DNA from 3 places in the Clostridium cochlearium genome. Region 2 is predicted to be linked to each of the others. Evidence: a T-box and tRNA genes for the amino acid it is inferred to sense, from the RefSeq annotation. Region 2 holds a T-box; the other regions hold tRNA genes.
The links. A T-box is a leader RNA that pairs with one kind of tRNA and senses whether it is charged. The one in region 2 lies ahead of pheS (phenylalanine--tRNA ligase subunit alpha), so its partner is inferred to be a tRNA-Phe.
Positions count from the first base shown of each region.

Region 1: it has a tRNA-Phe gene. The T-box ahead of pheS (phenylalanine--tRNA ligase subunit alpha) is inferred to sense a tRNA for this amino acid. The anticodon was not compared.
Region 3: it has a tRNA-Phe gene. The T-box ahead of pheS (phenylalanine--tRNA ligase subunit alpha) is inferred to sense a tRNA for this amino acid. The anticodon was not compared.

Region 1 covers NZ_LT906477.1:59,170-69,455, forward strand. The annotation lists rRNA gene CKV72_RS00310 (23S ribosomal RNA) at 1-2,767, shown strand, start outside; rRNA gene rrf (5S ribosomal RNA) at 2,877-2,993, shown strand; tRNA gene CKV72_RS00320 (tRNA-Phe) at 3,004-3,079, shown strand; gene CKV72_RS00325 (peptidylprolyl isomerase) at 3,163-3,903, shown strand; gene CKV72_RS00330 (NAD-dependent protein deacylase) at 3,989-4,732, shown strand; tRNA gene CKV72_RS00335 (tRNA-Cys) at 4,809-4,883, shown strand; gene CKV72_RS00340 (hypothetical protein) at 5,122-5,619, shown strand; gene CKV72_RS00345 (zinc-binding metallopeptidase family protein) at 5,665-6,819, opposite strand; gene CKV72_RS00350 (sigma factor G inhibitor Gin) at 6,975-7,187, shown strand; gene CKV72_RS00355 (aminotransferase class I/II-fold pyridoxal phosphate-dependent enzyme) at 7,166-8,581, shown strand; gene CKV72_RS00360 (dTMP kinase) at 8,607-9,302, shown strand; gene CKV72_RS00365 (cyclic-di-AMP receptor) at 9,362-9,691, shown strand; gene CKV72_RS00370 (DNA polymerase III subunit delta') at 9,692-10,286, shown strand, end outside.
Region 2 covers NZ_LT906477.1:1,910,110-1,920,395, forward strand. The annotation lists gene CKV72_RS09385 (endonuclease MutS2) at 1-888, opposite strand, end outside; gene CKV72_RS09390 (U32 family peptidase) at 909-3,272, opposite strand; gene CKV72_RS09395 (cell division protein ZapA) at 3,332-4,039, opposite strand; gene pheT (phenylalanine--tRNA ligase subunit beta) at 4,104-6,479, opposite strand; gene pheS (phenylalanine--tRNA ligase subunit alpha) at 6,512-7,531, opposite strand; T-box leader at 7,579-7,793, opposite strand; gene CKV72_RS09410 (TrmH family RNA methyltransferase) at 7,854-8,636, opposite strand; gene CKV72_RS09415 (potassium channel family protein) at 8,651-9,313, opposite strand; gene CKV72_RS09420 (TrkH family potassium uptake protein) at 9,326-10,286, opposite strand, start outside.
Region 3 covers NZ_LT906477.1:48,056-58,341, forward strand. The annotation lists gene cls (cardiolipin synthase) at 1-857, opposite strand, end outside; gene CKV72_RS00280 (ATP-dependent Clp protease ATP-binding subunit) at 1,044-3,338, shown strand; rRNA gene CKV72_RS00285 (16S ribosomal RNA) at 3,777-5,289, shown strand; rRNA gene CKV72_RS00290 (23S ribosomal RNA) at 5,557-8,453, shown strand; rRNA gene rrf (5S ribosomal RNA) at 8,563-8,679, shown strand; tRNA gene CKV72_RS00300 (tRNA-Phe) at 8,690-8,765, shown strand; rRNA gene CKV72_RS00305 (16S ribosomal RNA) at 9,205-10,286, shown strand, end outside.

The DNA.
Region 1 (10,286 bases), 580 kb from region 2:
CATACCTAACGGTATGTACCATAAACTGAATACATAGGTTTATGGGGGTATACCCGGGGAACTGAAACATCTAAGTACCCGGAGGAAGAGAAAGAAAAATCGATTTTCTTAGTAGCGGCGAGCGAAAAGGAAAGAGCCCAAACCAGAAATTTATTTCTGGGGTTGTGGATAGACCATAACGAAGACAGACTTTAATCGAAGAGAGCTGGAACGCTCTACCACAGAAGGTAATAGTCCTGTAGGTAAAAAATTATGTCTTTTAGGTCTAATCCAGAGTACCACGAGACACGTGAAACCTTGTGGGAAGCAGGGAGGACCACCTCCCAAGGCTAAATACTAACTGGTGACCGATAGTGAAGCAGTACCGTGAGGGAAAGGTGAAAAGAACCCCGGAAGGGGAGTGAAATAGAACCTGAAACCGTATGCTTACAAACAGTGGGAGCACGTTAATGTGTGACCGCGTGCTTTTTGTAGAACGAGCCAGCGAGTTACGGTATGTAGCAAGGTTAAGCACTTAAGGTGCGTAGCCGAAGGGAAACCGAGTCTGAATAGGGCGACTAGTTGCATGCTGTAGACCCGAAACCGAGTGACCTATCCATGGGCAGGTTGAAGCGGAAGTAAAATTCCGTGGAGGACCGAACCACGTTGGTGTTGAAAAACCATGGGATGACCTGTGGATAGCGGAGAAATTCCAATCGAACTCGGAGATAGCTGGTTCTCCTCGAAATAGCTTTAGGGCTAGCGTCTGGTTATTGAGTAATGGAGGTAGAGCACTGAATGGGCTAGGGGCTGACAACAGTTACTGAACCCTATCAAACTCCGAATGCCATATACTTTTATCCAGGCAGTCAGGCTGCGAGTGATAAGATCCGTAGTCGAGAGGGAAACAACCCAGACCATCAGCTAAGGTCCCAAAGTGTAAGTTAAGTGGAAAAGGATGTGGGATTTCTAAGACAACTAGGATGTTGGCTTAGAAGCAGCCACTCATTTAAAGAGTGCGTAATAGCTCACTAGTCAAGAGATCCTGCGCCGAAGATGTCCGGGGCTCAAACTTACCACCGAAGCTATGGATTCAATAGAATGGTAGAGGAGCTTCCTGTATGGGTAGAAGTCGTATCGTAAGAAGCGGTGGACTGTACAGGAGTGAGTATGCTGGCATGAGTAGCGAGAAATAAGTGAGAATCTTATTGGTCGAAAACCTAAGGTTTCCTGAGGAAGGTTCGTCCGCTCAGGGTTAGTCGGGACCTAAGCCCAGGCCGAAAGGCGTAGGTGATGGACAATCGGTTGATATTCCGATACCGCCAACTTTCGTTTGACAGATGGGGTGACACAGAAGGATAAGGTATGCACACTATTGGATGTGTGTCTAAGCACTTAGGCGTGCTTGATTGGAAAATCCGTCAAGCTTAGCTGAGGTGTTACGGGGAGCCTATTTTGGCGAAGTACCTGATTCCACACTGTCAAGAAAAGCCTCTATGGAGAAAGTTGGTGCCCGTACCGCAAACCGACACAGGTAGGTGAGGAGAGAATCCTAAGACCATCGGAAGAATTGCTGTTAAGGAACTAGGCAAATTGACCCCGTAACTTCGGGAGAAGGGGTGCCTGCTTCACGGCAGGCCGCAGTGAATAGGCCCAAGCAACTGTTTATCAAAAACACAGGTCTCTGCTAAAGCGAAAGCTGATGTATAGGGGCTGACGCCTGCCCGGTGCTGGAAGGTTAAAGGGATCTGTTAGCGTAAGCGAAGCGGTGAACTTAAGCCCCAGTGAACGGCGGCCGTAACTATAACGGTCCTAAGGTAGCGAAATTCCTTGTCGGGTAAGTTCCGACCCGCACGAATGGCGTAATGACTTGGGCACTGTCTCAACAGCAAATCCGGCGAAATTGTAGTGCAAGTGAAGATGCTTGCTACCCGCGATAGGACGGAAAGACCCCGTAGAGCTTTACTGTAGCTTAACATTGAATTTCGGTATTGTCTGTACAGGATAGGTGGGAGACTTGGAAGCAGGAGCGTCAGTTTCTGTGGAGTCACCCTTGGGATACCACCCTGATAGTACTGAAATTCTAACGGAAAGCCTTGAAACAGGTTGCCGGACATTGTTAGGTGGGCAGTTTGACTGGGGCGGTCGCCTCCTAAAAAGTAACGGAGGCGCCCAAAGGTTCCCTCAGCGCGGTCGGAAATCGCGCGTAGAGTGTAAAGGCATAAGGGAGCCTGACTGCGACACATACAGGTGGAGCAGGGACGAAAGTCGGGCTTAGTGATCCGGTGGTTCCTCGTGGGAGGGCCATCGCTCAACGGATAAAAGCTACCTCGGGGATAACAGGCTGATCTCCCCCAAGAGTCCACATCGACGGGGAGGTTTGGCACCTCGATGTCGGCTCGTCGCATCCTGGGGCTGGAGTAGGTCCCAAGGGTTGGGCTGTTCGCCCATTAAAGCGGCACGCGAGCTGGGTTCAGAACGTCGTGAGACAGTTCGGTCCCTATCCGTCGCGGGCGTAGGAAATTTGAAGGGAGCTGTCCTTAGTACGAGAGGACCGGGATGGACTGACCTCTGGTGCACCAGTTGTCACGCCAGTGGCACAGCTGGGTAGCTAAGTCAGGAAGGGATAAACGCTGAAAGCATCTAAGCGTGAAGCCCACCCTAAGATGAGATTTCCCATGACGTAAGTCAATAAGATCCCTTGAAGAACACAAGGTTGATAGGTCAGAGGTGTAAGTGCAGCAATGTATTTAGCTGACTGATACTAATAGATCGAAGGCTTGATCAAAAATATTACTCTGTGCAATTTTGAAAGAATAATTCTTTCAATGAAACTCCTAAACTTTAGTTCAGGAGTACTGATTTAAAACGAAATCAAAGATTTCTGTAAATCAGCATCTGGTGATTATAGCTAGAAGGTAACACCCGTTCCCATGCCGAACACGATGGTTAAGCTTCTAAGCGCCAATGGTACTGCAAGGGCAACCTTGTGGGAGAGTAGGACATTGCCAGGTAATAACATATGGCTCGATAGCTCAGTCGGTAGAGCAGAGGACTGAAAATCCTCGTGTCCCTGGTTCGATTCCTGGTCGAGCCACCACTTAGACCTTATCAATTATGCGATAAGGTCTATTTTTATATAATTAAATAAATTTCAATTAAAATGAAAGGAAGATTGATAATATGAGCAAAGTTTTAGCCGTATTTAATGGAAAAGAAATTACAGATGGAGACTTAGATAACACTATAGCTCAATTTCCACCGGAAAGACAACATTTTTTTAAGACAGAGGAAGGAAGAAAAAACTTATTAAATGAAATAATTTCATTTGAATTAATACATGATTATGCTAAAGATAATAAATTTGATTTAGATAGCATATATTTAGAAAAAATAGAAGCTATTAAGAAAGAAACACTTATACAATGGACTATTTCTAAAGTATTATCACAAGCAAAAGTTACGGAAGATGAGATAAAAGAGTTTTATAATAATAAGAAGAATATGTTTATAGAAGAAGAAAGAGTTTCAGCAAAACATATATTAGTAGATAGTAAAAAAGAAGCAGAGGATATAATTAATAAAATAAATGATGGATTAAGTTTTGAAGAAGCTGCTAAAAAATATTCTAATTGTCCTTCAAAAGGTGCAGGAGGAGATCTTGGAACTTTTGGTAGAGGAAGAATGGTTAAGGAATTTGAAGAAGCTGTTTTTGAAATGGAAGAAGGAAGTATAAGTAATCCTGTAAAAACACAATTTGGATATCATATAATAAAATTAGAAAAGAGATATGATAAAAATATTAAAAAATATGATGAAGTAAAAAGCTTAATAGAAAAACAATTGCATGAAGAAAAAGAAAGAGATTTATATAAAAAATTTACTGAAGACTTAAAGAATAAATATACAGTAGAATTAAAATAAGAGTGTGAAAAATCCTTATAATTTGATAAATGTTATATTTAGAGTATATAATAGTTATAGAGATTATAAGGAGGAATAAGTAACCATGGATAATACAGAAAAACTTAAAGATTTAATAAAAAGTAGTTCAAATATTGTGTTTTTTGGAGGTGCTGGAGTTTCTACAGAAAGTAATATTCCAGATTTTAGATCAGAACAGGGATTATATAAAACAAAGAATAGTTTTTCATATCCACCAGAGGTTATGCTAAGTCATAGTTTCTTCATAAAACATACAGAAGATTTCTTTAACTTCTATAGAGAAAAAATGATATACAAAAATGCTAAACCTAATTCAGCTCATTACGCTCTTGCTAAACTAGAGCAAGTTGGAAAACTTAAAGCTGTTATAACTCAAAATATAGATGGATTACATCAATTAGCTGGTTCTAAAAATGTTATAGAGTTACATGGTGGAATAGGGAAAAATTATTGTATGAATTGTAATAAAGCTTTTGATTTGAACTATATATTAAATTCTAAAGAAGTTATTCCTAAATGTGATATATGTGGAGGAATTGTAAAACCTGATGTAGTTTTATATGAAGAACCTTTAAATATGGATAATATAAATAATGCTATTAGATATGTAGAAGAATCAGATGTTTTGATAATAGGTGGAACATCTTTAATCGTATATCCAGCAGCTAATTTAATTCATTATTATAAAGGAAATAAATTAGTATTAATTAATAAATCATCTACTCCATATGACACAAAAGCTCAAATAGTTATACATGATAAAATAGGAGCTGTATTAGGAAACATTGTTAAAGAACTTGAATATTAAACTAATTTAAATATGATGTTGACAAAATACAAATTAAATGTTATTATATATTAGTGTCAAGAGACAATAGTGTTTTGGCGCTATAGCCAAGTGGTAAGGCAGAGGTCTGCAAAACCTTTATTCCCCAGTTCAAATCTGGGTAGCGCCTCCAAAAAAAACTTAGTTAAGTTACTTAACTAAGTTTTTTTATTATATATAAATTTAATTAATATATAAGATAAAGTTATAAAATGAGAGAGAAAGTGAAATAAATATAGATAATCGGTAAGGAGTGCTATTATAACGCTAAAATGAAGTATAACAGATGTGGAATAAAGTGAAGAACATTAGTATAATCTCAATGTTAGATTAAGTATAAAGACTAATAATTCACTAGGAGGATATTTGTAATGGGGAATATGTACAAGGAAACTGTTACCAGAAAAAAGGCTATATCATTTATAAAAGTATTTATCATATTAATATCAGTATTATTCCTTTTAAGCATAATAGAAATAATTTATGAGAATAACATGAAATTAATTACAATAATAGTCAATATATTATTTATAATTTTTTTATTTACAGAGTTATTTAAATGTAAAGTAAAATATACCTATTCTATAATAGCAGATCAATTTATAATCCATAAAATAAGTGGGTTAAGAGATAAAGTTGTTGAAAATATAAAGATTAAAGATATTGAATATATAGGTAAGGACGACTTAGTAAGATTTAAAGGCAAGCTAATAACAAATAAAAAATATATGTGCCATACTTATAAATTAAGGCCCTACTGTTGTATATATAGAGAAAATAATAAATATAAGAAGTTTTATTTTCAACCTAGTATGGATTTAATTGAAAAAATAGAATTTAATAAAAATAGACAGCCAGCTGCTTCATAAAAAATAAACCTCTTAGATAATATATGTATCTAAGAGGTTTATTTTTTATTGAGGATCAAATGAACTATTCATTTCAATAATAAGGTTTTGCTTTTCTATTAAATCCAAACCTGTCAATGCGAGAGCATGACAGGTTTTTAAAACTACATCATGGGCAAAATTAGATATAGTGGCTTTTGCAAATTCATTAGATAAATAATTTATGGAATTATCTTTTGTAATAGATACATAAGGATGAATACAAGGTTTAATTTTACTTATACTACCTATACTTAAAGAGGAGAAATTTTTATTAGCAGGAGATATATGTATAATACCTGCTTCTTTAAGGTTATGAGAGAATATCCTAGATAAAGTAGTATTAGTTATTAGTTCATCGTAAGGCATTTCAAAGATAAAGCTCTCAGCATGCATATCCATAAAGTTAGATACAAATTTACATACATTTCTTATTTTATCTTCTATAGGAATAATATCATTCATTTTAGATCCCCTAATATAAAGTTCTATGTCACTACTAGAAGGGAAATATAATGGTGAATCAATATGATTAATGAGAGAACTATTTATATAAGTATCTTTATCTATTTTTTTATTAAGTAAATTTAATATATTTAAAGTTAATATACATGCATCTAAGGCTGAGAAATCCTCTAATTTCTTATATGCAATATTAGGTGTACTTTTATAAGATATTTTCAAAGGAATGGTAGCCATAGAGGTTCCGCTTTCCATAGTAATGATATGAGGATGTGCCATTAAAACGGCATCTATATTTTTAAAAACTCCTTGTTTAACCATGGTTACTTTAGAGCTTCCTTTAAATTCACCAGGACATCCTATAATTACTACAGAACCTTTTTTAAGCTTAGATATTGCTTTACTTAGTGATAATCCAGCTCCAATAGACATAGAAGATATTAGATTATGACCAGTTAAATGACCATATCCTTCAAAAGCATCGTATTCACATATAAAGCATATTTTAGGGAAACCATATCCGTATTCTGCAAAAAATGAAGTTGGTATATTAATAAAATTATCTTTGACTTTAAAATTATTTTTTCTTAATATATTAGTTAAATAACTACAAGCTTTATATTCATTAAAAGATGATTCAGGATTTTCATATATATATTTTGATATGTTATATAAATCACGTTCTATAGTACTTAAGTATGATTTTATATATTGTTTCATACCATCACTCCTAATAATGATATTTGTATTATTATATAGATAGTATGGCCATAATTATTTAAATATATTATGTGGGCAATTTAATGAAAGAAATGAATAAAATATATATAAAGAGGCAAAACTTTAGATATTATAAATTTTGAGGAGGACGGTAAATGAGGAAAATATCTTGCATTATGTGTAGAAAGCCTCTAAACAATGGTATAATGATAAAAGGTATAAAAATTTGTAAAAATTGTGAAGAGAAAATTATAAAAGAAGATGGGATGACGGATTTTTATAGCTATTATGTAAACTGCATAAAAAAATATATAATATACCAGATGATAAAAGGAGAGGGTACTAGGTGTCAAAATTACCACTTGTAGAAGGGGTATTAAATTATATAAAAAAGAAAAATATTTATTTTTCTATGCCTGGTCACAAGCAAGGAGAAGGTTTTTTATCAACAGATATAGGTAAGCAAATAAAAAAAGAATTTTTAAAATTAGATATCACCGAAGTAGATGGTGTGGATAATCTTCATAATCCTAAGGGTATAATAAAAGAATCTCAAATAAAATTAAGTGAACTTTATGGAAGTAAGAAATCTTATTTTTTAGTTAATGGAAGCAGTAGTGGAAATATGATTATGATATTTTCTTCTTTTGAAGAAGGAGATAAAGTAATAGTTGATAGAGGATGCCATAAATCAATATTTAATACAATAATAATAAGAAAACTAAAGGCCATATATGTAAAAAATAGTATTAATAAAGAATTTAATCTTCCACTTTCTGTTGATAGTGACGATATTATAAAAACAATTCAAGAAAATAATGATGCTAAAGGAGTAATTGTAACTTACCCTAATTATTATGGGGTTTGTTGTGATTTAGAAAAAATTATTATAGAAGCTAAAAAGTATAATATGAAAGTTTTAGTTGATTGTGCCCATGGAGCACATTTTGGAATAAATAAAAATTTACCTAAAAGTCCCGTTAAACTAGGAGCAGATATGGTGGTTATGAGCAGTCATAAAACACTTCCAAGTTTAACTCAAACAGCATTTTTACATGTTAATAATGAGGAGACTATAGATAGAGTAGATTTTTATTTTGATAGTTTTACGAGTACAAGTCCTTCATATTTATTCCTAATTTCAATGGATTATTCTAGATATTATTTACAGGAATATGGTAAAAGAGCTTATGAAGACTTAATAAATTTATTAGATAAATATAAACAAAAGATAAATTCTCTAAATCACTTACATATAATAGATCAGGTAGATATTAAATCAGAACATATTTTAGATAAAACTAGGTATATTTTACATGTAGAAGAAGGATATAGCGCTAGCTTATTAATGGACTATCTTTTACAAAATAAAATACAATGCGAAATGAATGATACTTATAATATAGTTATAATAGTATCTCCTTTTCATATGGAAAAGGAGATTGAATATTTATATCAAGTTTTACTAAAGTGTGATTTATCTAAATCTAAAATTAAGAATGTGAATATATTGAGTTATAATTTACCTAAAAAAAGGTTAGAGCCTTTTCAGATTTTGAACAAGAAGAAAAATCTAATAAATATAGAAGAATCTATAGGAAGTATATGTGCAGAAAATATAACACCATATCCACCAGGTATTCCAATTATTATGATGGGAGAGATAATGGATAAGGAAACTCTAGAGATATTAAAATATTATAAGAACAATGGCATAGAGATTATTGGATTATATGAAAATCAAATTAAGGTGACTAAATAAATTTGTTGAAGAAGGGTAAGAAGTTATGGATAATAAGAAAGGAAAGTTAATAGTTTTAGAAGCACCAGATGGAAGTGGTAAAGCTACGCAAACTAGAAAACTTTATAATAGATTAATAGAAGATGGATATAATGTATTAAAAGTAGAATATCCTGATTATAATAGTAAGTCTTCAGCGTTAATTAAAATGTATTTAAATGGAGAGTTTGGAGACAAGCCAAATGATGTTAATGCTTATGCTGCATCTACATTTTTTGCTGTGGATAGATTTGCATCATATAAGAAAAATTGGAGCAAATTTTATGAAGAAGGAGGTATAGTATTAGCAGATAGATATACAACGTCTAATATGGTTCATCAAGCTTCAAAGATAAAAAATATAGCAGAAAAAGAAAAGTTTTTAGACTGGTTATGGGATTTAGAATTTAATCTTATGGGCTTACCAGTACCAGATGCAACAATATTTCTAGACTTGCCTCCTAAGTATAGTAAAAATCTTATTAAAAATAGGAAAAATAAATTTACTGGTAAAGAAGAAAAGGATATACATGAAAGAGATGAGGACTATTTAAATATATCTTATAAAAATGCAGTGGATATTGCAGAAAAATATAATTGGATAAAAATAAATTGCATTAAATTAGGTAAGATAAAAGATATAAATGAAATCCATGAGGAAATATACAAGGTTTTAAAAGAAAAAACATTAAAAATATACTAGTTAATCTTAATATGATAAAATATAATTAAAACCTTTAAAATTTTAAAGGAGGGAAAAAAATGAAACTTATTATTGCGGTAGTACAGGATGATGATGCATCAGATTTAGTGGATTTATTAACAGAAAATGATTTTAGAGTTACTAAACTAGCTACTACAGGGGGATTTTTAAAAGCGGGTAATACCACTTTAATGATTGGTGTTGAAGAAGATAGGCTAAAAAGTGCAATAAATTTTATTGAAGAAATTTGTAAAATTAGAAAGCAAGTAGTTACAACACCATCGCCTGTAGCAGGAGCTACTGGAGTATATGTACCATATCCTATGGAAGTAGAAGTTGGGGGAGCTACAATATTTGTAGTAGATGTTGATAATTTCATAAGAATATAGATGGAGGAATATATATTGAGTTTTTCAGATATTATAGGCCACGAAGATGTAAAAAGTCATATAAATAACTCAATAAATAATGGACGTTTTGCCCATGCTTATATAATTTCTGGTGAAGATGGATTAGGAAAAAGTATATTGGTAAAAGAGATAGCATTAAAATTATTAAATAAAAAAGTTAATAGAATGTATGCAGATATTATAGAGTTTAAGATAAAGAAAGAAAGTCGTTCAATAAAAGTAGATGACATAAGAGAAATAAATAAAGAAGTAAATAAAAAACCTTATGAGGAAGATAAAAAGGTTATTATAATATATAATTCAGATCTTATGACTAAAGAAGCACAAAATGCTTTTTTAAAAACTATTGAAGAACCTCCTGAAAATGTATTTATACTAATGCTTTGCGAAAGCTTGGACAGTATTCTTGAAACAATAAAATCAAGATGTCAAATATATAAATTAAATCACTTAAGTCAAGAAGATATGAAAAAATATATAAATAAAAAATATCCTAATATAGATGCAGAGTTAAAAGAAACACTTTTAAAAATCAGTGATGGGATACCAGGAAAAGTAGAAAAGTTTGTAGAAG
Region 2 (10,286 bases):
ATCTTCATTAACCTTAGGTAAAGTACAATTATTATGACTTGCAAATTTAGCTTTTGCAAATATAAAATCCAACTCCCATATTATCTTAGCATTAATATTTATTACATCTAAATTATTATAAACCTTTAATGAAAGCTCTTCTAATATTCTCTCTACTTCTTCTCTTTCTTTTAGCAATAATTCTTTTATTTCATTATTTAGATTTACCAAGCTCATTGGCTCAATAAATAAAGTGGATCCAGAAGAGCTTTGGTCATGAACAAGTCCTGGTACAGCACCCTTATGTTCTGCTCTTACTGGTAGTACATATCTATCTCCTCTTATGGTATAAATATTTTCCTGTAAATAAGGAGAGTACTTTCTAACTAAAGAATTTACCCTGTCTCTTAATGAATCATTTTTATCTCTTAAAGCTCTTCTTATACCATAAAGCTTTAAGCTTGCTCTATCCGCTATTTCATCATCACTTATAACCACATTAAATACAGACTCTTCTAGCCCTTTAAGCGGCTCTATACTTTCACATATATCTTCTATGTTTTCATGAGGACTTTCTTCATATTTTCTTGCCACATAATCTTTGAATCTTCTTGCTGATCTTAAAATAGATGCTACTTTTAGTAGTTGACCTGGTAATAAAACCATAGCTTTTTCTACTCTAATTAAAATATCTCTTATATCATATATTCCTTCAAAAGGCGGTTCCCCTTTTGTTTGAAGTAAATCTAAAGCCTCCACTGTTTCTTTTAAATGCATTTCTACTTCATAAAGACTTTCATATGGTTTTAAATTATCTATTATATCCTTTGCTGCATTAGTTTTTACAAAGCTTTTTAATTTTTCCTTTATCTTATAAAATTCTAGTACTTTTAAAGCTCTTTTGTTCAATTATTAAACACCTCGTTATTTTATTCTACACCTCTTTTATAGTGTCCCCTTGTATAATTTTTAAAATCTTTTTTCCATTTTTTATTTTTAAATGCTTTTAATATTTTATCAGCTTCATTGTAATCTTCATCTGTAAACTCCATTCTAAAAGAGTGTATACCCATTTCTTCTAATTCTTTTATATATTGAATTAAATTTAAAGGAACTGTATTTAAAATATGACTTCTGCAAAATTTATCTGTTACAATTGGAAACTTTTCTCCCTTTCTATCAATTAAACTAAAATTATCCTTTTGACAAACATTATTACACTCTTTTAATTTATTTTTATGAGAAAAAGAACTTCCTATAGGACAATACTCACTTACCATAAGTTCAATTCTTCCATAAAGTAATAGCTGAACAGGTATACTACTTTTTTTCAAAACATCTTTTATTTCCATTTTATTTAACTCTGTACTTAAGCAACCCATATATATAATATCTTTAAAAAATTCTAGGGAGTAACTATTAAACATATTAAGTTTATAATCTCCTATAATTGATATTTTATCTTTAAAATCATTTATAATTCCTAAATTGGCAGTTATTATGCCTTTTATATTATCTAAATTATTATTTATATATTCATAAATATAATTATATTCCTTTTTTATTATATTAGGTATTTTCAAGTATATATTAATTTCTTCTTTATTTAAACATGAAATATCTAATTGATTGTCTCTGATAAAAGGATTTATACATATATTTTTTATACCATTTTGTATAACTGCTTTCAATTGTTCTTTAGTTTTTACTGTTGCAATACATTTAGGTAGTTCTTCATTACATTCATATTTTTTATTACCTTTATCTAAATTTATTTCTTCTTTTGATACATTTCTCCTATATTTTTTAAGTAAAAACTCTTCTAGTTTACTTAAAAACTCTCTTCTAGCTTCGTTTATTTTTGAAACTGGTAAAAATCCTTCTTCGTAAACCTCAAAATTTATGTTTTCAAATATAAACGGAGTATCTCCTGTCTTATCTACGTTTTCTTTTATTTTTTCAATACTTAAAGGTCTTTTTATTGCCTTCTCTACAATTTCACCTTCAACTGAAATAAGTTCATCACCTATATTAGTGTATATAGTTATAGGCATTTCTTTTTTAAATACTATATTTATTTTTATTTTTATTTTTTTACCATAAGGTTCTTCAAAATATATACTATTTTCTTTTAGTAATTTTACATCTGATGTTTTGTATAATTTATCTCCTTTTTTATAAATATCAGGATATATTTTTACCAAATCTCCTGCATATGCAGTATCTACTTCTTTATTATTTTTTATTATTTTAGATACAGTAAATCCCTTTTCATTAATTCTAATACCATCACCTAAAGTTAATTCTTCTTTTAATTTAATATTAGATTTATTTTCTACATCTCCTATATATATACCTGTATTTTTAGGGAAATTTTTTGATATCATGTCTATTCCTTCATTGCCATAAAGATACGCCTTAGAAAAACCTTCTCTATTAAATAACTTTAATAAATTTTTAGTTTTCAATTTATAATCTATTTCTTTAATATTTCCATTGTAAAAACTATCAATCACTTCTCTATAGCTTTTAACTACCCCAGCTACATATTCTGGACGCTTCATTCTACCTTCGATTTTAAAAGAATGAGCTCCTGACAAAATAAAATCTTCCACATTTTCTATAGTACAAACGTCTTTAGGACTTAATAAATATCCACTTTTTTTCTCATTATTTTTATTATTTACTATGGTATAAGGCAATCTACAAGGTTGAGCGCATCTTCCCCTATTACCACTCCTCCCACCTATTAAGCTACTCATTAGACATTGTCCTGAATAACATATACATAATGCTCCATGTACAAACACCTCAGTTTCAACCTTTAAATTATTGGATATATTCCTTATTTCTTCTATTGATAATTCTCTTGCTAAAACTATTCTCTCAAATCCAACTTCTTGTAATAATTTTGCTCCTTGAATATTATGTATTGTCATCTGCGTAGATGCATGAATTTCAAAATCTGGAAAATATTTTTTAATTAAATAGAAAAGACCTGTATCTTGAATTATAAGAGCGTCTACTCCTATGTTGTAAAGATATCTTATATATTCTAAAGCCTCTTTTAACTCTTTTTCTTTTAATAAAATATTTACTGTTACATATACTTTAACACCATATATATGGCAATAATCTACTGCCTTTCTCATTATTTCTTCATTAAAGTTTGATGCATAAGCTCTAGCTGAAAATTTACTTCCACCTAAATAAACAGCATCTGCACCACTTTGCACAGCAGCATATAAGCTATCAATACTTCCTGCTGGTGCTAATAATTCTACCTTTTTCATAATCCACCTCTCTAATTAAATCTAATGATTATTATACTACAAAAAAGGCTGTTGAAAAATCAACAGCCTAACTTTTTACTTTTTTTAGCCTTATCACTTATTAAAGGATTATTTTGCTTCTTTTCTTTAGCAAGTTCTATTTGAGTTTCTATCAATTTATTTTGCAAGTCTATTATTTTATACTTTGCAGATTGAATTTGAAATTTATGCTCTTTGCGTTCAACTTTTAAAGATTCATTTTCATCTTTGATTTCATTATATTTATTATATAAATCATCTTTTTCTACCTTCAGAGATTTTATTTGTAAATCCTTTTCCTTTAAGCTTTCATCATTTTTATTGCTATTAGAGTTTTTTAATAATTCTTCCTTTTCATCTCTGATTTTTTCTTTTTCTTCTCTTATTTGCTGATTTTCTCTATATAAGGCTTCTAATTTATCTGTAAGTTCCTCAATTTCTGTTTGCAATTTTTTGTTTTCTTCTTTTAAAAGGTTAACTTCTTCCAAAAGTTCTTCAACTTTCTCATTACTTTTAAATACTTCATCAACAGTATTCAAAGCAGTTAATATTGCAGCAGAGGATGTACTTAATTTAGTATTGTTTTGTAAAATAGTTTTTATTTTTTTATCAACATGACTAGCAACTCTATGTAAGTATTCTTCTTTTTCATTTCCTTTTAAGTTATATTCTACTCCGTTTATTCTTACAACGACTATATTCACTGTACACACCCTCTCAGATAAATTCATATATCTATATTCTAACATAAATTTCATATAGTTAAAATAGAATTTACCCCTTATATAGAATTACTTACTTATTTGTAATTAATTATCTTAATTCTGCCCCTAAATTATTTTCTAAAGTTCTTACTATTTTATTGTGAACTTTACTTACTTCAGAATCTGTTAATGTTCTGTTTGGCATTCTATATACTATTGAATATGCAACACTTTTCTTTCCTTTAGGTATTTGTGAGCCTTTATATACATCAAATAGCTTAACATTTTCTAGTATTTTTCCACCCTTATTTCTTATTATATTTTCTATATCTTGAACAAGTACTTCATCATCTACAAGTAGTGCCATATCTCTTTCTACTGCTGGAAATTTAGGTAGTGGACTATATTTTTTCTCAATATTAGCATTTTTTAATAACATATCTAAATTTAATTCCGCTATATAACATTTTTCATCTATATCGTAATTATCTAATACATCTGGATGAACTTCTCCTAATAAACCAGCAAATTCTTTATTAACATATAATTTTGCTGTTTTTCCAGGATGAAATGTTGGGTGTTCTGATTCTCTCTTATAGGAGCTTTTTTCTATATTTAATTCTTCAACTAAATTTTCAATTACTCCTTTTAAACTTAAATAATCTACATCTCCATACATTCCTATCACAAGAGTATTTCTTTCCTCAGGCAATATTTTTTCATCTTCACTTGGAATATACACTTTTCCCATTTCAAATAATCTAGCATAAGAATTATTTCTAGAATAATTTCTAGCTAAAGCTTCCATCATTGATGCAAGTGTAGTAGTTCTCATTAAGCTATAATCTTCTCCTAGAGGATTTTTAATCTTCACAGCATTTCTTAAATTACTATCTTCAGGTATAAGTATCTTATCAAAAATCTTAGGACTTACAAATGAATAGCTTATAGATTGATTTAAGCCACTTCCTATTAATATTTCTACAACTTTATCTTGTAAATGTTGTTTTAGTGTCTTACCAGATCTTACACTTACACTGTTGAACATAGTAGTTGGTATATTATTATATCCATAAATTCTAGCTATTTCTTCTGCTACATCTTGTTTTAATACTATATCACTTCTAAAGGTAGGAACTGTTATATTTAAAATATCTCCTTCTATATTTGTTTTTAATTCCAATCTATCAAGGTATTCTTTCATATCTTCTTTAGAAATATTGGTACCTAAGAAACTATTAATCCAGTTATAGTCTACTTTAAGATTTCTTTCTTTTACTATATCTTTATATATATCTATAGTTCCCTCCATTACTTCTCCTGCACCTAACTCTTCTATTAGATGACAAACTCTATTCATAGCTATTTCTACTAAATTAGGATCTAAATCTTTTTCAAACTTTGAAGATGCCTCTGTTCTTAATCCTAATTTTTGAGAAGATACCCTTATATTTGTTCCATCAAAATTAGCACATTCTAATATTATTTCTTTTGTATCTTCTTTTACTTCTGAATTTAATCCTCCCATTATACCTGCTAAAGCTACTGTCCTATCACCATCTTTTATACATAAAACACTTTCATCTATAGTTCTCTCTACATCGTCTAGAGTAGTAAACTTTTCTCCAGCTTTTGCTCTTTCTACTACTATTTTATTGGAAGTTATCTGTCTTCCATCAAAAGCGTGCAGTGGCTGACCAAGCTCTATCATAACAAAATTTGTTATATCAACTATATTATTTATTGCTCTTACACCTGCTTCTTCTAGTCTTTCTTGCATCCATGTAGGAGATGGTTGTATTTTAACATTTTTTACTCCTCTTGACATATACCTTCTACATAAATCATCTTTTATTTCTACTTCTAAATAATCTTTTATATTATCTTTATTTTTAGGTGTATAATCCAATTTAGGCATAGTATAATTTATTCCCAATGTAGCAGCTGCTTCTCTTGCTATACCTACTACACTTAAACAATCAGGTCTATTAGAAGTTATTTCAAATTCTATTACTGCGTTATCTAAATTTAAAACTTCCTTTATATCCTTTCCAATTGGAGTATCAGGTGGCAATATCATTAATCCATCTACACCACTTTCTGGTATACCTAATTCCTTTTCAGAACACATCATACCATAGGACATTATACCTCTTAATTTACCTTTTTTTATTTTTACGTCATTTGGTAATATCGCTCCATGAACAGCTACTGGTACTATATCTTCTTCTTTCATATTAGTTGCCCCTGTAACTATTTGGATAGGCTCTTCTTTTCCAATATTTACACTACATACTACTAATTTATCTGCATCTGGATGTTTCTCTATTCTCTCTATTTTTCCTGTTACTACATTTTGTATATCATCTCCAGAAGATATTATTTCTTCTACTTTGGAACCTGATAAAGTAAGTTTATCACCTAATTCATTAGCAGAAATATTTATATCAACATAATCTTTTAACCACTTAAATGGAATATTCATTCTTTATTCTCCTCCTTTATTATATTCTTTTATTAAAATTGATTTAAAAATCTCATATCGCTTTCATATAAAAGCCTTATATCATCTATACCGTATTTTTGCATTACCATTCTATCCACACCAAATCCAAAGGCAAATCCACTATATACTTCTGGATCTATTCCACAATTTTTTAATACTTGAGGGTGAACCATTCCTCCTCCTAAGATTTCTATCCATCCTTCACCTTTACATATTTTGCATCCTTCTCCATGGCATACAAAACAAGTAGCATCCATTTCCGCTGATGGTTCTGTAAAAGGGAAATGATGAGGTCTAAATTTTGTTTTTAAATCCTCTCCAAACATCTTTTTACCAAACATCTCTAATGTACCTTTTAAATCAGCAAAGGTTATTCCTTTATCTACTACTAATCCTTCCATTTGGTAGAATATAGGTGAGTGTGTTGCATCTACTGAATCAGAACGATATACTTTACCTGGTGCTATCATTTTTATTGGTGGCTTTTGGTTTTCCATAGTTCTAATTTGAATAGGTGATGTTTGAGTTCTTAAAACTACACTATCATTTATATAAAAAGTATCTTGTTCTCCTCTAGCTGGATGATTTTTAGGTATATTTAAAGCCTCGAAATTATAATAATCTAATTCTATTTCTGGCCCTTCCTCTATTGTAAATCCCATATCAGTAAAAATTTCTTTCATTGCATCTAATGTTTGTTCTAACGGATGTCTTTTACCTAAATACTGTCTTTTCCCTGGTAAAGTTATATCTATAGTTTCTTCTGAAAGCTTAATATTTTTTTCTTTTTCTTTAATTTCTTTTAAACTTACTTCTATTATTTCCTCAATATTTTTTCTTACTTCGTTAGCTAATTTTCCTACTATAGGTCTTTCTTCTGGACTTAATCCTCCCATTCCCCTAAGTATTTTAGTTAACTCACCTTTTTTACCTAAATATTTAACTCTTATACTTTCTATAGTTTCCTTATCTACTACATTATTTAACTCTTCAATAGCATTTTTCTTAATTTTTTCTATTACCTCTTTCATATGTAAACTCCTTTCCTTTTATTTAAATTAAAAAAAGCCCCTCCCAAAATAGGGACGAACTTTATTCCGCGGTACCACCCTTGTTGATACAAAAAGTATCCAGCTCTATGAATATCGGTTCATATCCGCCAATTGCTACTAAATTTCACAATTAGAACTCAGAAGCGAACTTCAACGTAATAATTAATAAAAAGGCTTTCAGTCTGTGACCTTTTCTCCCTAAAATAATCTTTACATTTACTCTCTTCGTCATAGTTTACTATATTAATTTAAAATGGTCTTTAATTTACAATTTTACATATTAAATGTGTAATTGTCAACATTATTTTAAATTCTGTCTTACTATTTCAAAAATTATTATAGATGTAGCTACTGCCGCATTAAGTGATTCAGCTTTCCCTGGCATAGGAATTATAAAAGTTTCATCACTTATATTGTAAACTTCATCACTTAATCCATTTCCCTCATTTCCAACAGCTAGTATTAAATTTTTTTTATGTAAATCTAAGTCATATAAACTTTTGTCTGTATTTAAACTACTAGCTATAATTTTAAATCCTTTTGATTTTAAATATATAGACTTTTCTAATTTAAAGTCCTCAATAATTGGCATATAAAATATGGATCCCATAGAAGCTCTCAAAGTTTTTTCATTGTATATATCTACAGTACCTTCAGTTATCAATATACCAGAGGCATTAGCTGCATGAGCAGTTCTTATTATTGTTCCCATATTACCAGGATCTTGAACTTTATCTGCCAATATATATATACCAGATTCTTTTGGTTGATATACTTCTTTCATATTTACAATTGCCAATATCCCTTGTGAATTTTCAGTGCCGCTTATACTATTAAATGCATTGCCACTTAATATGTATGCTTTATCTTTTATACTTTCTATACTTATATTAAATTCTTGTAACTTATTTAAAGAATTTTCCTGTATTAATATATATTCTATACAATAATCTGATTTCAATGCCTCTTCTACAAACCTAAAGCCTTCTACTATAAACTTTTTTTCTTTTTTTCTATGCTTTTTATCTCTTAGTTTTCTAACAAACTTAATTAAATTATTGTCTTTGCTAGTTATAGTATTCAATTTTAATTCACCCTTTATTTAGATACCAAAGTTTCTAATTTATTTAATTCCTCTGTTCCACCTATTGCAACTATAATATCTCCTTCTTCAATTACATCACCTGCTGTAGGAGAAACATTTATTTCTTCCTTCTTTTTTATAGCTACTATATTTATACCATAGTTTGCTCTTATACTTAAATTTTCTAAATTTTTACCATACCATTCTTGTGGTGCTATTACCTCTGCTATACTAAAATCTGAAGATAATTCTATATAATCTAATATATTTGTTGAAACTAAATTATGTGCAACTCTTACTCCCATATCTCTTTCTGGCAATACAACTTTATCAGCACCTATTTTATATAAAACTTTTGCATGTAATTCGCTGTTAGCCTTTGCAATGGTGTATCCTACCCCTAATTCTTTTACTAAAAGAGTTGCCATTACGCTTGCCTGTAAATCAGATCCTATAGTAACTACTGCTACATCAAAATTTCTAACTCCAATAGATCTTAAACTATTCTCATCAGTAGCATCTGCTTGAATTGCTTGGGTTACACTGTCAGAAATATTTTGTACCCTATCTTCATCAGAATCAATTGCTAAAACATCATTTCCTAGGGAATACAATGTTTGAGCAACAGAAGTTCCAAATCTCCCTAAACCTATAACTACAAATTGTCTCTGTGTCAATCTAAACACTCCTTATCCTACTAAAACTTTTCCCTCTGGATATTTTATATTCCTAGAGGATTTTTTATTTGATAAAGCTAATGCCAATGTTAAAGGACCTACTCTTCCAGCATACATAGTTAGTGCTACTATAATTTTTCCCGCAGAACTTAATTTTGTGGTTATACCTAAAGTTAATCCAACGGTTCCAAAGGCTGAAGTAGCTTCATAAAGTAAATTTTCAAAAGAATTAGAACTATCCGTAATAGATAATAGCATTGTTACAACAGTAACTATAGAAAATCCAATTACTACAATTGCCAACGCCTTATATATATTATCCTTAGAAATTCTTCTCTTAAAGATTTCAGTATCTTCTCTCCCTTTTATTACACATAATATAGTCATAAACATTAATCCAAATGTAGTAGTTTTTATTCCTCCTGCTGTAGAGCCTGAGGAACCTCCAATGAACATTAGGATAATGGTTAAAAATTTTCCAGCTGTAGTCATATCTGAAGTCGATATAGAATTAAATCCAGCTGTTCTTGGAGATACTGATGCAAAAAAAGAAGATAATGCTTTTCCTTTAAAACTCATATTCTTCATAGTGCCTGGATTATTAAATTCAAATAAGAACATTAAAATAGTACCAACAACTATTAATATAGCAGTTGTAGACAAACATATTTTTGAATGAAGAGATAATTCCCTAAATCCTTTAAAATTATATATTTCTTGCCATACATAAAATCCTAAACCACCTATAATTATGAGTAACGATATAGTCAATATAATTACTGAATTATCATAATATCCTGTAACACTACTATAATTTCCTATAAGATCAAATCCTGCATTGCAAAATGCAGATATTGAATGGAATATACTATAATATATACCTTTTCCTATACCAAATTCCGGTATAAATTGTGTTGATAAAATCAAAGCTCCTCCCATTTGTACCGAAAATGTAAATATTAAAATATATTTA
Region 3 (10,286 bases), 570 kb from region 2:
GAATTAAAATCTTTATTTATTAAAAAGCTATCATTATTTGCCTTTTTTATTGTCCAAAAATCATCTATAAACACAGCCTGAAGACCTAATACAAAATCGCCTTTAACCATTATGTGAGTATCACGCCAATACCCTAATTCTCCCTTTCCTAAGTATTCATCTCCTATATTAATACCACCAACAAAACCAACCTTTCCATCTATAATTGCAATCTTTCTATGGTTCCTATAATTAATTTGAGTATTTATTTTTTTTAATAAAGGAGCAAGAAAATATGAGTATTCAACTACATCAATGCCAGCTTTAATCATATCTTCAATATATTCTTTGCCAAGTTTTATTGATCCTACTCTATCTAAAATGAATCTCACTTCAATTCCTTCTAAAGATTTTTTTATTAATAGATCTTTTATTTCATTACCTATTATGTCGTTTTTTACAATATAGTATTCTAAATGTATATGATGTTTAGCTTTTAATAATTCTTTTTTTAAAGCTTGAAATTTTTCAGTGCCGTCTTTAAATATTTCTATTGAATTATTTAAAAATAAAGGGGACTCACTATTTTCAGCGATTAAATGAATAAGAGGAAAATAATCTGGATCATCTATTTTATCCATAGATCTATAAATGAGTTCTCTAACTTTAGGAGAAAAATCAGTATTTAATTTATGCATCTTCCAGTTACGTCCTAAAAATATATATAAAAAAATGCCTATAGGTGGTAATAAAGTTATTATTAAAAGCCATGCTATGGTTTTTTCAGGTCTTTTCCGTTCTAATAGTATAACTAATGTAATTATTATAATGTTTATGAAGAAAAATATAGATAAAAATGATGTGAAATTAAATTTCATATTAACACCTCCTTGGCTAAATAAACAAGTTACTAATATTATTACATATTTATATTGTATATTAAGAGAAGAATAAGTAAAGTATAATTTAATACTTATTTAATAAATTAGAATTAAAGTTTATGTTATACTATAATAACAATTTGAATACTTAAATTAATTAAATTGTAAATTGGAGTGAAGTATATGAAGTTATGTTCTATATGTAATAAAAATGTTGCTACTATTTTTACAACTAGATTTAAAGATGAGAAACCTCAAATTGTAGGAATATGCGTTGAATGTGCTAAAAAGATGAATGTACAGCCTTTAAACCAGATAATTGAAGCAGCAGGAGTAACTCCAGAAGATATGGAAACTTATGCTGAACAAATGAATAAATTATTAGAAAATATGGACATAAATGAACTTTTAAGTAATGATTTATTTTCTAATATTATCAATAATATGAGTGAAATGAATGCGTCTCAAATGAAACAGGATTTTATAGATAAGAATAATAAAAATCATAATGATGAAAAAAATAATATTTCACAAAGTAAATCTAATGTAAAAACAAGATCTAAGTTTATGAATAAGAAAAAAAATCTAGATAAATATGCAATAAATTTGAATGATAAGGCAAAGAATAATAAGATAGATGTTGTAGTGGGGAGAGATAAAGAATTAGAAAGGATAATTCAAATATTAAATAGAAGGAATAAAAATAATCCTATACTTATTGGGGAACCTGGAGTTGGTAAGACAGCTATAGCAGAGGGGCTAGCGGTAAAAATAATAGAAAAAAACGTTCCTATAAAATTATTAAATAAGGAAATATATTTATTAGATCTAACTTCTGTAGTAGCAGGCACTCAATTTAGGGGACAATTTGAAGGACGTATGAAAGCTATAGTAGATGAAGTAACGGAGAGTGAAAATGTTATATTAGTTATAGATGAAGTTCATAATATTATAGGAGCAGGGGAAGCTCAAGGTGGAGCTCTTAATGCTGCTAATATATTAAAACCTGCTTTAGCTAGAGGAGACATTCAAGTTATTGGAGCTACAACTTTGGAGGAATATAGAAAATATATAGAAAAAGATTCTGCATTGGAAAGAAGATTCCAACCAATATTAGTTGAAGAACCATCAGTTGATGAAACAATAGAAATTTTAAATAGAATAAAAGTATACTATGAAGAGTATCATAATGTTAAAATAACTAAGGATGTTGTAGAAGAGGCTGTAAAATTATCTAAAAGATATATAACAGATAGATATTTACCTGATAAAGCCATAGACGTTATAGATGAGGCTAGCTCTAGAGCTAATTTAAGAAATAAGAATTTAATGGAACTTAAAATTGCAAAAGAAGAGCTAGAGAAACTACAAAGTAAAATGTTAGATGCAGCAAATAATGGAGATTATGAGAAAGCAGCTCAATATAAAACGGAAGAATATAAGTTAAAAGATAAAGTTCAACAGTTAGAAAAGAAGAGTAAAGTAGAATTATCAATAGATGATATAGCTTATGTAATTGAGGCATGGACTAAAATACCAGTTCAAAAGGTAAGAGAAAAAGAGGTAGAAAAATTATTAAATTTGGAGCAAAGACTTCATAAAAGGGTAATTGGTCAAGATAGAGCGGTACGTAAACTCTCAAGGACCATAAGAAGAAATAGATTAGGATTCAAGAGTAAAAAAAGGCCAGCTTCATTTATATTTGTAGGACCAACAGGAGTTGGGAAAACAGAACTTGTTAAAGCTTTAGCATGTGAATTGTTTGGAGATGAAGATGCTTTAATAAGAATAGACATGTCAGAATATATGGAAAAGCATACAGCTTCAAAACTCATAGGATCACCTCCTGGATATATTGGATATGATGAGGGAGGACAATTAACTGAAAAAATTAGAAGAAAACCGTATTCAGTTGTTCTTTTAGATGAAATAGAAAAAGCACATCCAGATATATTTAATATGCTTTTACAGGTGCTAGAAGATGGAAGATTGACAGACAATCAAGGCAGAACTGTTTTTTTTGATAATTCTGTAATAATAATGACATCTAATTTGGGCACTAATTTTAAGGAAAGTACAATAGGATTTGGAAATACAAATTCAATTCAAATTGAAAATAGCATAAAGGATGCGTTAAAAGAGACATTTAAACCAGAATTTATAAATAGGATAGATGAAATTGTTGTATTTGAGAAATTAAACAAAGAAGAGTTATATGATATTATAGATATTATGTTTAATGATGTTTCAGAAGATTTAAATGAAAAAAATATAAAAGTACATTTTACAAAAGAAGTTAAAGATTTTATATTAAGAATAGGATATAGTGAAAAATATGGTGCAAGAGAGCTAAGAAGAGCTATACAAAGGTATATTGAAGATGAAATATCTGAAGAATATTTTAGAGGCAAGGTAAAAGAAGGAACAAATATAGAGGTAGATGTATATGAAGATAAAATATATATAAAGAATATATGATTATTTTTATATATTATGGGTACAATACTCTTGAGAGTATACTTTCAAGAGTATTGTATTAAACAACTGGATCAAGTGTATCTTTACATGAAATATAGAGAAAAAGATAAAAATAAGGATTAAGTAAGAGATAATTGTATAAAATAAGATATTGATAATATGTATCTAAATCTAAATATGTTAAAATAAAATACGTTGTTGAAACAAAACAACGCGTAACCTTGAAAACAACACATTTATTAAACATAAAATATTTAATAAAAAAGTGTTGACAAGTTTTAAAAAAACTTGTATACTGTAAAAGTCGCTTGATTGCGACAGACAAATAGGTCTTTGAAAATTAAACAGAGAAATAAGCCAGTCGATTCTTATTGAGAATCAAAAAAAATAGTAATGAGCAAATTTTATCAATTATATAGTTGATAAAGATTAAACTTTTAAATTGAGAGTTTGATCCTGGCTCAGGACGAACGCTGGCGGCGTGCTTAACACATGCAAGTCGAGCGATGAAGCTTCCTTCGGGAAGTGGATTAGCGGCGGACGGGTGAGTAACACGTGGGCAACCTGCCTCAAAGAGGGGAATAGCCCTCCGAAAGGAGGATTAATACCGCATAAAGTTAGAGTTTCGCATGAAACTTTAACCAAAGGAGTAATCTGCTTTGAGATGGGCCCGCGTCCCATTAGCTAGTTGGTAGGGTAATGGCTTACCAAGGCAACGATGGGTAGCCGACCTGAGAGGGTGATCGGCCACATTGGAACTGAGACACGGTCCAGACTCCTACGGGAGGCAGCAGTGGGGAATATTGCGCAATGGGGGAAACCCTGACGCAGCAACGCCGCGTGGGTGATGAAGGTTTTCGGATCGTAAAACCCTGTTTTCTGGGACGATAATGACGGTACCAGATGAGGAAGCCACGGCTAACTACGTGCCAGCAGCCGCGGTAATACGTAGGTGGCAAGCGTTGTCCGGATTTACTGGGCGTAAAGGGTGCGTAGGCGGATGCTTAAGTGAGATGTGAAATACCTAGGCTTAACTTAGGGGCTGCATTTCAAACTGGGCATCTAGAGTACAGGAGAGGGAAACGGAATTCCTAGTGTAGCGGTGAAATGCGTAGAGATTAGGAAGAACACCAGTGGCGAAGGCGGTTTCCTGGACTGTAACTGACGCTGAGGCACGAAAGCGTGGGTAGCAAACAGGATTAGATACCCTGGTAGTCCACGCCGTAAACGATGAATACTAGGTGTAGGAGGGTCCAACCTTCTGTGCCGCAGTTAACACATTAAGTATTCCGCCTGGGGAGTACGGTCGCAAGACTAAAACTCAAAGGAATTGACGGGGGCCCGCACAAGCAGCGGAGCATGTGGTTTAATTCGAAGCAACGCGAAGAACCTTACCTGGACTTGACATCCCCTGAATTACTCGTAACTGAGGAAATCTCTTCGGAGACAGGGAGACAGGTGGTGCATGGTTGTCGTCAGCTCGTGTCGTGAGATGTTGGGTTAAGTCCCGCAACGAGCGCAACCCTTATTATTAGTTGCTACCATTAAGTTGAGCACTCTAATGAGACTGCCCGGGTGAACCGGGAGGAAGGTGGGGATGACGTCAAATCATCATGCCCCTTATGTCCAGGGCTACACACGTGCTACAATGGTGGGTACAGAGAGAAGCGATACCGCGAGGTGGAGCAAATCTCAAAAACCCATCCCAGTTCGGATTGCAGGCTGAAACTCGCCTGCATGAAGCCGGAGTTGCTAGTAATCGCAAATCAGAATGTTGCGGTGAATACGTTCCCGGGCCTTGTACACACCGCCCGTCACACCATGAGAGTTGGCAACACCCGAAGTCCGTGAGGTAACCGTAAGGAGCCAGCGGCCGAAGGTGGGGTTAATGATTGGGGTGAAGTCGTAACAAGGTAGCCGTAGGAGAACCTGCGGCTGGATCACCTCCTTTCTAAGGAGTAAAATATTGGTTTATATTCTCTGTTTAATTTTGAGAGACTTATGTCTTTCTAAATGTTCTTTGAAAATTGCACAGAGTAAACTAAGGTAAATTAAACCTTTAAATTTTAATAACAGAAGTTATTGAAAAATACTAAAAATTACTAGAAACAAGTAGTGCTAGGCATAAAGTGAGTGAGGAACGGAGTTTAGCGGAAGCTAAATGAGTACCAGAGCGAACTTTATAACGACGCAATACGAAGTTTATAGGAATTTTAAAGATCAAGCTACAAAGGGCATATGGTGAATGCCTTGGCACCAGTAGCCGATGAAGGACGTGATAAGCTGCGATAAGCTTCGGGTAGGCGCAAATAGCCTGTGATCCGGAGATTTCCGAATGGGGAAACCTGCATACCTAACGGTATGTACCATAAACTGAATACATAGGTTTATGGGGGTATACCCGGGGAACTGAAACATCTAAGTACCCGGAGGAAGAGAAAGAAAAATCGATTTTCTTAGTAGCGGCGAGCGAAAAGGAAAGAGCCCAAACCAGAAATTTATTTCTGGGGTTGTGGATAGACCATAACGAAGACAGATTTTAATCGAAGAGAGCTGGAACGCTCTACCACAGAAGGTAATAGTCCTGTAGGTAAAAAAATATGTCTTTTAGGTCTAATCCAGAGTACCACGAGACACGTGAAACCTTGTGGGAAGCAGGGAGGACCACCTCCCAAGGCTAAATACTAACTGGTGACCGATAGTGAAGCAGTACCGTGAGGGAAAGGTGAAAAGAACCCCGGAAGGGGAGTGAAATAGAACCTGAAACCGTATGCTTACAAACAGTGGGAGCACGTTAATGTGTGACCGCGTGCTTTTTGTAGAACGAGCCAGCGAGTTACGGTATGTAGCAAGGTTAAGCACTTAAGGTGCGTAGCCGAAGGGAAACCGAGTCTGAATAGGGCGACTAGTTGCATGCTGTAGACCCGAAACCGAGTGACCTATCCATGGGCAGGTTGAAGCGGAAGTAAAATTCCGTGGAGGACCGAACCACGTTGGTGTTGAAAAACCATGGGATGACCTGTGGATAGCGGAGAAATTCCAATCGAACTCGGAGATAGCTGGTTCTCCTCGAAATAGCTTTAGGGCTAGCGTCTGGTTATTGAGTAATGGAGGTAGAGCACTGAATGGGCTAGGGGCTGACAACAGTTACTGAACCCTATCAAACTCCGAATGCCATATACTTTTATCCAGGCAGTCAGGCTGCGAGTGATAAGATCCGTAGTCGAGAGGGAAACAACCCAGACCATCAGCTAAGGTCCCAAAGTGTAAGTTAAGTGGAAAAGGATGTGGGATTTCTAAGACAACTAGGATGTTGGCTTAGAAGCAGCCACTCATTTAAAGAGTGCGTAATAGCTCACTAGTCAAGAGATCCTGCGCCGAAGATGTCCGGGGCTCAAACTTACCACCGAAGCTATGGATTCAATAGAATGGTAGAGGAGCTTCCTGTATGGGTAGAAGTCGTATCGTAAGAAGCGGTGGACTGTACAGGAGTGAGTATGCTGGCATGAGTAGCGAGAAATAAGTGAGAATCTTATTGGTCGAAAACCTAAGGTTTCCTGAGGAAGGTTCGTCCGCTCAGGGTTAGTCGGGACCTAAGCCCAGGCCGAAAGGCGTAGGTGATGGACAATCGGTTGATATTCCGATACCGCCAACTTTCGTTTGACAGATGGGGTGACACAGAAGGATAAGGTATGCACACTATTGGATGTGTGTCTAAGCACTTAGGCGTGCTTGATTGGAAAATCCGTCAAGCTTAGCTGAGGTGTTACGGGGAGCCTATTTTGGCGAAGTACCTGATTCCACACTGTCAAGAAAAGCCTCTATGGAGAAAGTTGGTGCCCGTACCGCAAACCGACACAGGTAGGTGAGGAGAGAATCCTAAGACCATCGGAAGAATTGCTGTTAAGGAACTAGGCAAATTGACCCCGTAACTTCGGGAGAAGGGGTGCCTGCTTCACGGCAGGCCGCAGTGAATAGGCCCAAGCAACTGTTTATCAAAAACACAGGTCTCTGCTAAAGCGAAAGCTGATGTATAGGGGCTGACGCCTGCCCGGTGCTGGAAGGTTAAAGGGATCTGTTAGCGTAAGCGAAGCGGTGAACTTAAGCCCCAGTGAACGGCGGCCGTAACTATAACGGTCCTAAGGTAGCGAAATTCCTTGTCGGGTAAGTTCCGACCCGCACGAATGGCGTAATGACTTGGGCACTGTCTCAACAGCAAATCCGGCGAAATTGTAGTGCAAGTGAAGATGCTTGCTACCCGCGATAGGACGGAAAGACCCCGTAGAGCTTTACTGTAGCTTAACATTGAATTTCGGTATTGTCTGTACAGGATAGGTGGGAGACTTGGAAGCAGGAGCGTCAGTTTCTGTGGAGTCACCCTTGGGATACCACCCTGATAGTACTGAAATTCTAACGGAAAGCCTTGAAACAGGTTGCCGGACATTGTTAGGTGGGCAGTTTGACTGGGGCGGTCGCCTCCTAAAAAGTAACGGAGGCGCCCAAAGGTTCCCTCAGCGCGGTCGGAAATCGCGCGTAGAGTGTAAAGGCATAAGGGAGCCTGACTGCGACACATACAGGTGGAGCAGGGACGAAAGTCGGGCTTAGTGATCCGGTGGTTCCTCGTGGGAGGGCCATCGCTCAACGGATAAAAGCTACCTCGGGGATAACAGGCTGATCTCCCCCAAGAGTCCACATCGACGGGGAGGTTTGGCACCTCGATGTCGGCTCGTCGCATCCTGGGGCTGGAGTAGGTCCCAAGGGTTGGGCTGTTCGCCCATTAAAGCGGCACGCGAGCTGGGTTCAGAACGTCGTGAGACAGTTCGGTCCCTATCCGTCGCGGGCGTAGGAAATTTGAAGGGAGCTGTCCTTAGTACGAGAGGACCGGGATGGACTGACCTCTGGTGCACCAGTTGTCACGCCAGTGGCACAGCTGGGTAGCTAAGTCAGGAAGGGATAAACGCTGAAAGCATCTAAGCGTGAAGCCCACCCTAAGATGAGATTTCCCATGACGTAAGTCAATAAGATCCCTTGAAGAACACAAGGTTGATAGGTCAGAGGTGTAAGTGCAGCAATGTATTTAGCTGACTGATACTAATAGATCGAAGGCTTGATCAAAAATATTACTCTGTGCAATTTTGAAAGAATAATTCTTTCAATGAAACTCCTAAACTTTAGTTCAGGAGTACTGATTTAAAACGAAATCAAAGATTTCTGTAAATCAGCATCTGGTGATTATAGCTAGAAGGTAACACCCGTTCCCATGCCGAACACGATGGTTAAGCTTCTAAGCGCCAATGGTACTGCAAGGGCAACCTTGTGGGAGAGTAGGACATTGCCAGGTAATAACATATGGCTCGATAGCTCAGTCGGTAGAGCAGAGGACTGAAAATCCTCGTGTCCCTGGTTCGATTCCTGGTCGAGCCACCACTTAGACCTCATCAATTATGATGAGGTCTTTTTTACATAAAGAAAAATAATACTTATAAAATTTTTATAATCTCATATAAACGTGACCTGGGGTATCACTATAAGGAAAACATTAAATTTAAGAGGAATACAGATAAAAGTTTATCTAATTATAAATAATAAAGAAAAAGTTATTTTGAGTTGCTAATAAATTTGATACAATAACACTTGTCGTCACGAGATGACAACACAGCAAACAACACATTTTTAAGATAAATTTTAAAAAAGTGTTGACAAGTTTTAAAAAAACTTGTATACTGTAAAAGTCGTTTGATTGCGACAGACAAATAGGTCTTTGAAAATTAAACAGAGAAATAAGCCAGTCGATTCTTATTGAGAATCAAAAAAAATAGTAATGAGCAAATTTTATCAATTATACAGTTGATAAAGATTAAACTTTTAAATTGAGAGTTTGATCCTGGCTCAGGACGAACGCTGGCGGCGTGCTTAACACATGCAAGTCGAGCGATGAAGCTTCCTTCGGGAAGTGGATTAGCGGCGGACGGGTGAGTAACACGTGGGCAACCTGCCTCAAAGAGGGGAATAGCCCTCCGAAAGGAGGATTAATACCGCATAAAGTTAGAGTTTCGCATGAAACTTTAACCAAAGGAGTAATCCGCTTTGAGATGGGCCCGCGTCCCATTAGCTAGTTGGTAGGGTAATGGCTTACCAAGGCAACGATGGGTAGCCGACCTGAGAGGGTGATCGGCCACATTGGAACTGAGACACGGTCCAGACTCCTACGGGAGGCAGCAGTGGGGAATATTGCGCAATGGGGGAAACCCTGACGCAGCAACGCCGCGTGGGTGATGAAGGTTTTCGGATCGTAAAACCCTGTTTTCTGGGACGATAATGACGGTACCAGATGAGGAAGCCACGGCTAACTACGTGCCAGCAGCCGCGGTAATACGTAGGTGGCAAGCGTTGTCCGGATTTACTGGGCGTAAAGGGTGCGTAGGCGGATGCTTAAGTGAGATGTGAAATACCTAGGCTTAACTTAGGGGCTGCATTTCAAACTGGGCATCTAGAGTACAGGAGAGGGAAACGGAATTCCTAGTGTAGCGGTGAAATGCGTAGAGATTAGGAAGAACACCAGTGGCGAAGGCGGTTTCCTGGACTGTAACTGACGCTGAGGCACGAAAGCGTGGGTAGCAAACAGGATTAGATACCCTGGTAGTCCACGCCGTAAACGATGAATACTAGGTGTAGGAGGGTCCAACCTTCTGTGCCGCAGTTAACACATTAAGTATTCCGCCTGGGGAGTACGGTCGCAAGACTAAAACTCAAAGGAATTGACGGGGGCCCGCACAAGCAGCGGAGCATGTGGTTTAATTCGAAGCAACGCGAAGAACCTTACCTGGACTTGACATCCCCTGAATTACTCGTAACTGAGGAAATCTCTTCGGAGACAGGGAGACAGGTGGTGCATGGTTGTCGTCAGCTCGTGTCGTGAGATGTTGGGTTAAGTCCCGCAACGAGCGC